DNA from 3 places in the Streptacidiphilus monticola genome. Region 2 is predicted to be linked to each of the others. Evidence: riboswitches for the same ligand, from Rfam matches in the RefSeq annotation. Region 2 holds a riboswitch; each other region holds the start of a gene.
What was found. A riboswitch is a leader RNA that binds a small molecule or an ion and turns the genes downstream of it on or off. The one in region 2 is predicted to bind thiamine pyrophosphate.
Positions count from the first base shown of each region.

Region 1: linked by a shared signal. The riboswitch ahead of thiO (glycine oxidase ThiO) and the one ahead of ACFP3V_RS24645 (purine-cytosine permease family protein) in region 2 are both predicted to bind thiamine pyrophosphate.
Region 3: linked by a shared signal. The riboswitch ahead of thiC (phosphomethylpyrimidine synthase ThiC) and the one ahead of ACFP3V_RS24645 (purine-cytosine permease family protein) in region 2 are both predicted to bind thiamine pyrophosphate.

Region 1 is NZ_JBHSQJ010000012.1:74,703-77,970, reverse strand. Features, by position in the region: gene ACFP3V_RS04390 (NAD(P)/FAD-dependent oxidoreductase) at 1-1,014, opposite strand, end outside; TPP riboswitch at 1,050-1,161, shown strand; gene thiO (glycine oxidase ThiO) at 1,157-2,320, shown strand; gene thiS (sulfur carrier protein ThiS) at 2,317-2,529, shown strand; gene ACFP3V_RS04375 (thiazole synthase) at 2,534-3,268, shown strand, end outside.
Region 2 is NZ_JBHSQJ010000117.1:24,284-27,551, reverse strand. Features, by position in the region: gene ACFP3V_RS24650 (S1C family serine protease) at 1-1,346, opposite strand, end outside; TPP riboswitch at 1,505-1,626, shown strand; gene ACFP3V_RS24645 (purine-cytosine permease family protein) at 1,621-2,982, shown strand; gene ACFP3V_RS24640 (glycerophosphodiester phosphodiesterase) at 3,038-3,268, shown strand, end outside.
Region 3 is NZ_JBHSQJ010000034.1:20,281-23,548, forward strand. Features, by position in the region: gene thiC (phosphomethylpyrimidine synthase ThiC) at 1-1,454, opposite strand, end outside; TPP riboswitch at 1,449-1,559, opposite strand; gene ACFP3V_RS09540 (YibE/F family protein) at 1,593-2,855, shown strand; gene ACFP3V_RS09545 (hypothetical protein) at 2,938-3,144, opposite strand.

The DNA of each region.
Region 1 (3,268 bases), on a different contig from region 2:
GAAGAGCGCCGCCGTCGGCGTGCCGTCCGCCCGCAGCCAGACCGCGTCGCCCGCGTTGCCGCGCGCCACCCGCCGGTCCGTCGGGGCGGCGACTCCGAGCGACTGGACCATCCGGCCGAACTGCTCGGACCAGAAGTAGGGCACCGGGTCGTACACCTCGTCGCCGCCCAGCACGTTGGCCGCGACCACCTTGGCGCTCGCGAGCGCGTGGTCCCAGTGATGGACCGTCAGTCTCCGTCCGTAGCGGGCGGAGGGGAAGGACGCGCAGTCGCCCACGGCCCACACCCCGGGCGCCGCGCGCAGCCGGTCGTCGGCCGCGACCGCGCCGCGGTCGTCCAGCGGGACGTCGGAACCGGACAGCCAGGCCGTGGCAGGCCGGGCGCCGATACCGACGAGCAGCACGTCCGCCCGCACGCCGGAGCCGTCCGTCAGCACCACGCCGTCCCCCGCCGGCAGGAAGCCGGAGACCGCGGCGCCGGTGCGCAGGTCGACGCCGGCCTCGGCGAACCAGCACCGGGTGAACTCCCCCGCCGGAGGCGAGGACGCGGCCTCCAGCACCACCACCTCGCAGCCCGCCTCCCGCGCCGCCGACGCCGCCTCCGCGCCGATCCAGCCCGCCCCGACGATGACCACCCGCGCCCCGGGGCGCAGCACCGCCCGCAGCGCGAGCGCGTCGTCGTGGGTGCGCAGCAGCCGGGCGGACGCGGGCTGGCCGGGCAGCGTCAGCGGTTCCGCGCCGGTGGCGAGGACCACGGCGTCGGCCTCGGCGACGTCGTCCAGGGCACGGATCCGGCGGCCCAGCACCAGATCCACCCCGAGGGCAACGAAGTCCACGTCCAGGCGCGAGTGTTCGGCCTTGCCGAGGAGGACCTCCTTCGACAGCGGCGGGCGGTCGTACGGCGCGTGCGGCTCCGCCCCGATGATCGTCAGCCGGCCGTCGTACCCCGCCTCGCGCAGCGAGACCGCGGTCTGCACGCCCGCGATGCCCGCGCCCACCACCACAACCTGGTCCATACACGCACCCTACTGAGCCGGATAGAGTGAGGGTGAGCAGCAGACGCGGGAGCCCGGAGGACCGGGCTGAGAGGGAGGCCGATCCGCCTCCGACCGTACGAACCTGATCCGGGTCATGCCGGCGAAGGGAGTGTCGGAAACCATGCCGCACAGCGACGTCCTCGTGATCGGCGGCGGAGTCATCGGGCTGGCCACGGCCTGGCGGACCGCGCAGCGCGGCCTGTCCGTGACGGTCCTCGACCCGGACCCGGGCCGGGGCGCCAACCAGGTGGCCGCCGGCATGCTGGCCCCGGTCACGGAGCTGCAGTACGGCGAGGAGCCGCTGCTCGCGCTCGGGATCGCGTCCAACGCCCGCTACGCCGACTTCGCGGCCGAGCTCACCGAGGCCACCGGCCTGGACACCGGCTACCGCGCCTGCGGCACGCTCGCCGTGGCACTGGACGCCGACGACCGGGCGGAGCTGCACGAGGTACACGGCTTCCAGCAGCGGCTCGGCCTGGACGTGGAGTGGCTGAGCGGCCGGGAGGCCCGCCGTCTGGAGCCGATGCTGGCCCCCGGCGTCCGCGGCGCGACGCTGGTCCGCGGCGACCACCAGGTCGACGGCCGCCGCCTCGGCGCGGCGCTGGTCGCGGCCTGCGTGAAGGCTGGGGTCACGCTGCACCCGTCCCGGGCCGCCCGGGTCACCACGGAGGGCGGACGGGCGACCGGTGCCCTCGCCGTCGACGGCACGAAGCTGACGGCGGATCAAACCGCGGTCGCCGCCGGCTGCTGGTCCGGCGGCCTGGAGGGCGTCCCCGCGGCGGTCCGGCTGCCGCTGCGGCCGGTCAAGGGACAGGTGCTGCGGCTGCGGATGACCACGGTGCGCGGGGACTTCCCCGGGCCGCCCTTCCTCTCCCGCAACGTCCGGGCCGTGGTCCGCGGCGTGCACATCTACCTGGTGCCGCGTGCGGACGGCGAGCTGGTGCTCGGCGCGACGACCGAGGAGGAGGGCTTCGACACCACCGTCACCGCGGGCGGTGTCTACGAACTCCTGCGCGACGCCCACGAGCTGGTGCCCGGGATCACCGAGCTGCCGCTCGCCGAGACCAGCGCCGGGCTGCGCCCGGGGACGCCGGACAACGCGCCGCTGCTCGGGCCCACCGCGCTGCCCGGCCTGGTGGCCGCCACCGGGCACCACCGCAACGGGGTACTGCTCACCCCGGTCACCGCGGACGCCCTGGCCGAGTACCTGACCACCGGTCAACTGCCGCCCGAGGCACGGCCGTTCACCCCCACCCGCTTCGCCTCCCCGGAGTCCCCCGCATGAGTCCCCAGCTGACCGTCACCGTCAACGGCGAGCGGCGCGAGCTGCCCGCCGGTACCACCCTGGCCGCCGTCGTCGCCGAGCTGACGCGGGCCAACGGCGGGGTGGCCGCCGCCGTCAACGAGGCCGTGGTGCCGCGCGGCAGCTGGGACGCGACCCCGCTGCGCGAGGCCGACCGGGTCGAGATCCTCACCGCCGTCCAGGGAGGCTGAGCACATGGCCGACGACCGACTCGTCATCGCCGGACGCGAGTTCGGCTCCCGCCTGATCATGGGCACCGGCGGGGCGCCCAGCCTGGAGGTGCTGGAGCAGGCGCTGCGCATCTCCGGCACCGAGCTGACCACGGTCGCCATGCGCCGGGTCAACCCGGCCGCCCGCGGCTCGGTCCTGGAGGTGCTCCAGCGCAACGGCATCGACGTGCTGCCCAACACCGCCGGCTGCTTCACCGCGGGCGAGGCGGTGCTGACGGCCCGTCTGGCGCGCGAGGCGCTGGGCACGGACTGGGTGAAGCTGGAGGTCGTCGCGGACGAGCGGACCCTGCTGCCGGACCCGGTCGAGCTGCTGGACGCGGCGGAGACGCTGGTGGACGACGGCTTCACCGTCCTCCCCTACACCAACGACGACCCGGTGCTGGCCCGCAAGCTGGAGGACGTGGGCTGCGCGGCCGTCATGCCGCTGGGCTCCCCGATCGGTTCCGGTCTCGGCATCCGCAACCCGCACAACTTCCAGCTGATCGTGGAGCAGGCCGGGGTCCCGGTGATCCTCGACGCGGGCGCGGGCACGGCCTCCGACGCGGCGCTGGCGATGGAGCTGGGCTGCGCGGCCGTGATGCTGGCCACAGCGGTCACCCGGGCCCAGGAGCCGGCGCTGATGGCGGAGGCGATGCGCAAGGCGGTCGAGGCGGGCCGGCTGGCCCACCGGGCGGGCCGGATCCCGCGCCGGTTCCACGCG
Region 2 (3,268 bases):
TCGCCGGTGTAGCTGTCGTCGCGCAGGATGCCGATGATCGGGTAGATGGGCGTGCCCGTCCTGATCAGCTGCTCGGCCACCCGCTTCGCCTGGTTGATCGGGATGGCGAAGCCGAGGCCGATCGAGCCGGACTGGCCGCCGCCGACGTTGCTCCCGGTGGACTGGATGGCCGAGTCGATGCCGATGACCTGGCCGGAGGCGTTCATCAGCGGGCCGCCGGAGTTGCCCGGGTTGATCGAGGCGTCCGTCTGCAGCGCGTTCATGTAGGACGTCTGCGCGCCGGTCTCGTCGCCGGAGGCGACCGGGCGGTTCTTGGCGCTGATGATGCCGGAGGTGACCGTCCCGGACAGGCCGAAGGGCGCGCCGATGGCGATCGTCGCGTCGCCGACGGCGACCTTGTCCGAGTCGCCGAGCGGAAGCGGGGTCAGCTTCTCCCGCGGGGTCTGCGTCAGCTTGATGACGGCGACGTCGTACCCCTGCGCGCGGCCGACGATGGAGGCCGGGTAGCTGGAGCCGTCGGAGAACTTGACCGTCAGTTTGCCGCCGTTGACCGACGGGGCGACCACGTGGTTGTTGGTCAGGATGTGACCCTCGGTGTCGTAGACGAACCCGGTGCCGGTCCCCGACTCCGAGGAGCCGCTGGCCTCGATGGTGACCACGCTGGGCAGCGCCCTCGCCGCGATGGCGGCGATGCTGCCGGCCGGGCGGCTCTGCGCGTTGGGGTCGGTGGTCGGGGTGATCACCGTGCTGGTGCTGCTGCCGGAGGAGCCGGAGTCCTGGTCCTCGATGGCGGAGCCGATCGCCCCGCCGATGGCGCCGGCGATGACCGCGGTGGCCGCGAGCAGGGCGATGAAACCGCCGCGGCGCTTCTTCCTGGGCTTCGGCTGGTCCACCGGCACGCCGGCGCCCCAGAGCGGGCCGTTGTGGTACGGCGGCTGCCCGGGCGGGGCCGCGGGCGGGGGCGGGACGGGCGCGCCGTAGACGACGGTCGGCTGCGGCGGCGCTGACGGTGCGTCAGGGTGCTGCTGCGGCATCGCGGTTGTGGCGTAGGCGCCGTGCACGGCGGTGTCGGCGGTGACGGGCGCCGCGTAAGGCTGCTCAGGGGCCGCGTAGGGCTGCTCGGGCGCGGAAGGCACGGGAGCGGGCGGCGGGGCGGCCGGCGGAGTCGCCGGAGCGGCGGGGACGGGCGGGGGGAAGTCCGCAAGAGTGGGGTCGGCGGGGGGCTCGACCGTCGGCGCGGGCGGGGCCGCCGGCTGCACGACGGTGGGTTCGGCATCGGCCGCCGGTGACGCAGCGGGGGCGGGCCCGGCCGACTCCTGCCGGTCACCCTCGTGCTCGGTGCTCACGAATGTCCTCCTTCGTACGGGACCCACACGGGACCGATCGTCCCCAGCATTCCGCAGAGCTTGTCGGGGCATCGTAAGACCAAGCCGTGGGCTTGGACCCGGCCGGGCGCGGTCCTACGATGTGACCGCACCACACCGCATCACGCACACACAACCACACACACCACCGCGGGAGCTTGGACCAACCTCCAGGCTGAGAGGGCGCAGCGGGAACCGGAGCGCCGACCGCCTGAACCTGACCGGGTAATGCCGGCGTAGGGAGCGCTGCAGACGCATGTCGTCGACCCTTGAGACGAGTGGGAAGAGCGGAACGGCCGCCGCCGTCGAGGCACCGCTGGTGCTGGACACCCAGCCGCCGCGGACGCTGGGCTTCCGGGACCAGGCCGCCTTCTGGACCAACCTCGGCATCAGCCTGATCGGCTTCCAGAGCGCCGCGACCGTGCTGGTCACCGCGAGCGGGAAGGACCTGTCCCTGGCGGCCTCGGTCACCGCGATCGTGCTGGGCACCGTGATCGGGACGCTGATGCTCGGCGTCGCCGCGCTGATCGGCGCGAAGACCGGCGCGCCCGCGATGGCGATCCTGCGCGGCCTGTTCGGTACCCGGCTGAGCTACGTGCCGACGGTGCTGAACATCGTGCAGTGCGTCGGCTGGGGCGTGTACGAGCTGACGGTGATCGCGCTGGGCGCGGAGTCGCTGTTCGACGGCGGCCCGCACTGGCTCTACGTGCTGCTGGCGGGCGTGGTCACCACGGCCCTGACGATCCGTCCGCTGGGCGCCATCGCGCTGCTGCGCCGTTACGTGGCGGTCGCGGTGGCGCTGGCGATGCTCTGGTTCACCGTGGAGCTGGCCCGCCGCGGGGTGCACGACCCGGCCCCCGGGAACTGGAACGGCTTCCTCCCGGCCACGGACTACGTGATCGCGGTGTCCATCTCCTTCGTGCCGCTGGCCGCCGACTACACCCGGCACGCCCGCAGCCCGAAGGGCTCCTTCTGGGGCACCTTCACCGGATACACCGTGGCGCAGGTCTGGTGCTACGTGCTGGGGATGATCGCCCTGGTGCAGGTCGGCGGGGACGCGAACAAGATCTTCTCGACCTTCACGGGCGTGACGGCCGGATGGCTGTTCTTCGCGGTGCTGGTGCTGCGGGAGACCGACCAGAGCTTCGCGAACGTCTACTCCACGGCGATGTCGGTGCACAACCTGCTGCCGCGGGTGGACCGGCGCGTGCTGTCGCTGGGCATCGGCGCGCTGGTGACCGTGCTGGGGCTGCTGGTGAAGGACTTCTCCGGCTACTACGGCTTCCTCAGCCTGATCGGCGCGGTGTTCGTGCCGCTGTCGGCGGTGCTGGCGGTGGACTTCTTCTTCGGCGCGGGCCGGGGGCAGGACGGCTGGAACATGGCGCAGGACGCGCCGACCCGGTGGGTCATGCTGCTGCCGTGGGCGGTGGGCTTCGCGGTCTACCAGCTCATCGCGCCTGCGGCGCTGACGGGTTGGGGCGGCTGGTGGCCGGCCTTCTGGGGGCATGCCTCCCAGGTGACGGGCGTTCATGCCACCTTCTGGACCTCGGCCTCCCTGTTCTCCTTCCTCGCGGCGGGCCTGCTCACCTTCCCGCTGGCCCTTCGGGCCAGGCGGTAGCGGGCCCCGTCCGGAGCAGGGGTTCACGTTCCGGTCACCTGGGCCGCCTACGCTGATGCCCGTGGAACGGGAACCAAGCGTCATCGCGCACCGGGGCGCGTCCGGGACGTACGCGGAGCACACCCTCGCCGCCTACCAGCTGGCGATCGAGCAGGGCGCGGACGGCCTCGAGTGCGACGTCCGGCTGACCGCCGACGGGCATCTGGTGTGCGTGCACGACCGCACGGTCGACCGGACCTCCAACGGCAAGGGCGTGGTGTCCACACTGGAGCTGGCGGAGCTCTCC
Region 3 (3,268 bases), on a different contig from region 2:
TGCGCGGCGATCTTGTAGGTGATCACGCCGGTCTTCACGTCATCCCGGTCCGGCAGGCCCAGGTGCTCCTTCGGGGTGACGTAACAGAGCATCGCCGTCCCCCACCACGCGATCATCGCCGCGCCGATGCCGGAGGTGATGTGGTCGTAGCCGGGGGCGACGTCCGTGGTCAGCGGGCCCAGGGTGTAGAAGGGGGCGCCGTCGCACAGCTCCCGCTGCAGGTCCATGTTCTCCTTGATCTTGTGCATCGGGACGTGCCCGGGGCCCTCGATCATCGTCTGGACGTCCAGCTCCCGTGCCACCCGGCCGAGTTCGCCGAGTGTGCGCAGCTCGGCCAGCTGCGCCTCGTCGTTGGCGTCGGAGATGGAGCCCGGCCGCAGGCCGTCACCGAGCGAGAAGGTGACGTCGTAGGCGCGCAGCAGTTCGCACAGCTCCTCGAAGTGCGTGTAGAGGAAGTTCTCCTGATGGTGCGCCAGGCACCACGCCGCCATGATCGAACCGCCGCGCGAGACGATGCCGGTGCGCCGCCCGGCCGTCAGCGGGACGTAGCGCAGCAGCACGCCGGCGTGCACGGTCATGTAGTCGACGCCCTGCTCGCACTGCTCCAGCACGGTGTCCCGGTAGACCTCCCAGCTCAGCTCCTCCGCCCGGCCGTCCACCTTCTCCAGCGCCTGGTACAGCGGCACGGTCCCGATCGGCACGGGGGAGTTGCGCAGGATCCACTCGCGGGTGCTGTGGATGTTGCGGCCGGTGGAGAGGTCCATGACGGTGTCCGCGCCCCAGCGGGTCGCCCAGGTCATCTTCTCCACCTCCTCCTCGATCGAGGAGGTCACGGCGGAGTTGCCGATGTTGGCGTTGACCTTGACCAGGAAGCGCTCGCCGATGACCATCGGCTCCGCCTCCGGGTGGTTGACGTTCACCGGCAGCACCGCCCGCCCCGCCGCCAGCTCGGCGCGGACCAGTTCCGGGTCAAGCCCCTCCCGCAGCGCCGCGAACTCCATCTCGGGGGTGACGATCCCACGCTTGGCATAAGCGAGTTGGGTGACCGCGGTACCCTCCTGGGCCCGCAGCGGACGGCGCGGGCGGCCGGGGAAGACCGCGTCGAGGTTGCGCAGGCCGCCGCGCGGCGAGGTGTGCCGCAACCCGTCGTCCTCGGGCCGGGGCGCGCGGCCGTCGTACTCCTCGACATCGCCGCGCTGCCGGATCCATCCGTCCCGAAGCGGCGGCAGGCCGCGCCGGACGTCGGCCTCGAACTCCGGGTCGGTGTACGGGCCCGAGGTGTCGTACAGCGGGACGGTCGCACCGTTGCTGAGGTGGACGGCGCGGTAGGGCACCCGAAGGTCCGGGCGGGAGCCCTGCTGGTAGGCCTTGTGCCAGGCCGCGGTGGGGTAGCCGTTCCGGCCGTCGCGGGCGCTGCGGACAGACTGCTCCTGCTGTGCTTCGTGCGTGCTCATGCGAGCTCTACTCCCTACGCCGGCATTACCCGGTCAGGTTCCTGCGGTCGGCGCAGCTGTCAGCGCCCTCTCAGCCCGGTGCTCCGAGCTCCCGCGTCTGCAAACGAGATGCCGCCACCGTAGCGGGGGGCCTCCCCGCTGCCAAGTGAGCAGGGGTACTGTTCAGCCGCACCCGACGGCCGTCGCAGAGGAACATCCGTGGCCGAGCCCCACCACCCCCATCACCACGAACACGGCCCGGCCAGCCCCGCTCCACGGCGGCTGCGGCTGCTGCTGGCCGCCGTCCTGGTGCCGTTCGCCCTCGCGGTTCTGGCCGGATTGGTGCTGCTGTGGCCCGGCAGGCTGCCCGACCACGCGGCCACCGGGCTCGGCTTCGACCAGCCGACGGCGAGCGGGGTGGTCACCGCGACCAAGTCCGTGGACTGCGTCGGCGGGACGGCCGGCTGCACCCTGGTCACCTTCCGGGTGACCTCGGGCAAGGACGACGGCCGGGTGAGCACGCAGACCATGACGCCGGATCAGACCGCGGTCTACAGCGCGGGCGAGAAGGTCGTGCTGCTCTACTCGGCGAACGCCCCGCGCGACCTGCAGTACACCATCGGCGACGCCGACCGGGGTATCCCACTCGCCCTGCTGGCCGGGGTCTTCGCGCTGCTGGTGGTGCTGGTGGGCCGGTTGCGCGGGCTGGCCGCGCTGGTCGCGCTGGCGGTGAGCTTCGGCGTGCTGTCGGTATTCGTGCTCCCGGCGATCCTGCACGGGGAGAACCCGCTGCAGGTGGCGGTGGTCGGCAGCGGGTTGATCATGCTCGTCGCGCTGTACCTCTGCCACGGCCTGTCCGCGCGCACCTCGGTGGCGGTGCTGGGCACTCTCGCCTCGCTCGCGCTCATCGGCGTGCTCGGCCAACTCTCCATCGGCTGGACCCGGTTGACCGGCAACACCAGTGACGAGACCGGTCTGGTGCACTCGCTCTTCCCCGGCATCCAGCTTCCCGGCCTGCTGCTGGCGGGCATCATCATCGGCTCGCTGGGCGTCCTCAACGACGTGACGGTGACCCAGGCCAGCAGCGTCTGGGAGCTGCGCGCGGCCGACCCTGGGATGGGCGCCCGAGCCCTGTACCGGGCGGGCATGCGGATCGGCCGGGACCACATCGCGTCCACGGTGAACACCCTGGTGATGGCGTACGCGGGAGCGGGCCTGCCGCTGATGCTGCTCTTCTCGCTGTCCCACCGCGGCGTCTGGACGGTGGCGACCAGCGAGATCGTGGCGGAGGAGGTCGTGCGCACCCTGGTCGGGGCGATCGGCCTGGTCGCCTCCGTCCCGCTGACCACCGCCCTGGCGGCCGCGGTGGCCGCGGCCGGCGGTCCCCCGGCCCGGCGCGGCGGCCGCCGCCGCAAGCACTGACGGAGGGTCAGGAACCGAAGAGGCCCGCGCCGCTCGCTGCGACGGGGCCTCCGGGCTCCGGCCGACCGGCCTGGGGTACGCCCTAGCGGGTCGCCTTCTTGACGAGGACGACGACCGCCGCGGCGAGGGCCACGATGACCAGGGCCTTGAAGACGAAGCCGAAGAGGAAGCTGGCGATGCCGATGATGGCTCCGATGACTGCGAACACGATCCACAGCGCGAGGATCACACCGACCGCCAAGGCCGCGAGTCGACCCCAGCCGGGGAGCGCCTTCCAGAACTCGTTCATGCTGTCCGTCCTCCCCCTCGGGATCACTTGCTGACATCACCGATCGTACGGGCGGGACCCCGCGCTCCCGAAGGGTTGATGCCCCTGAGAACACCCGGAGAAGACCCTTATCCGGCCGACTCGG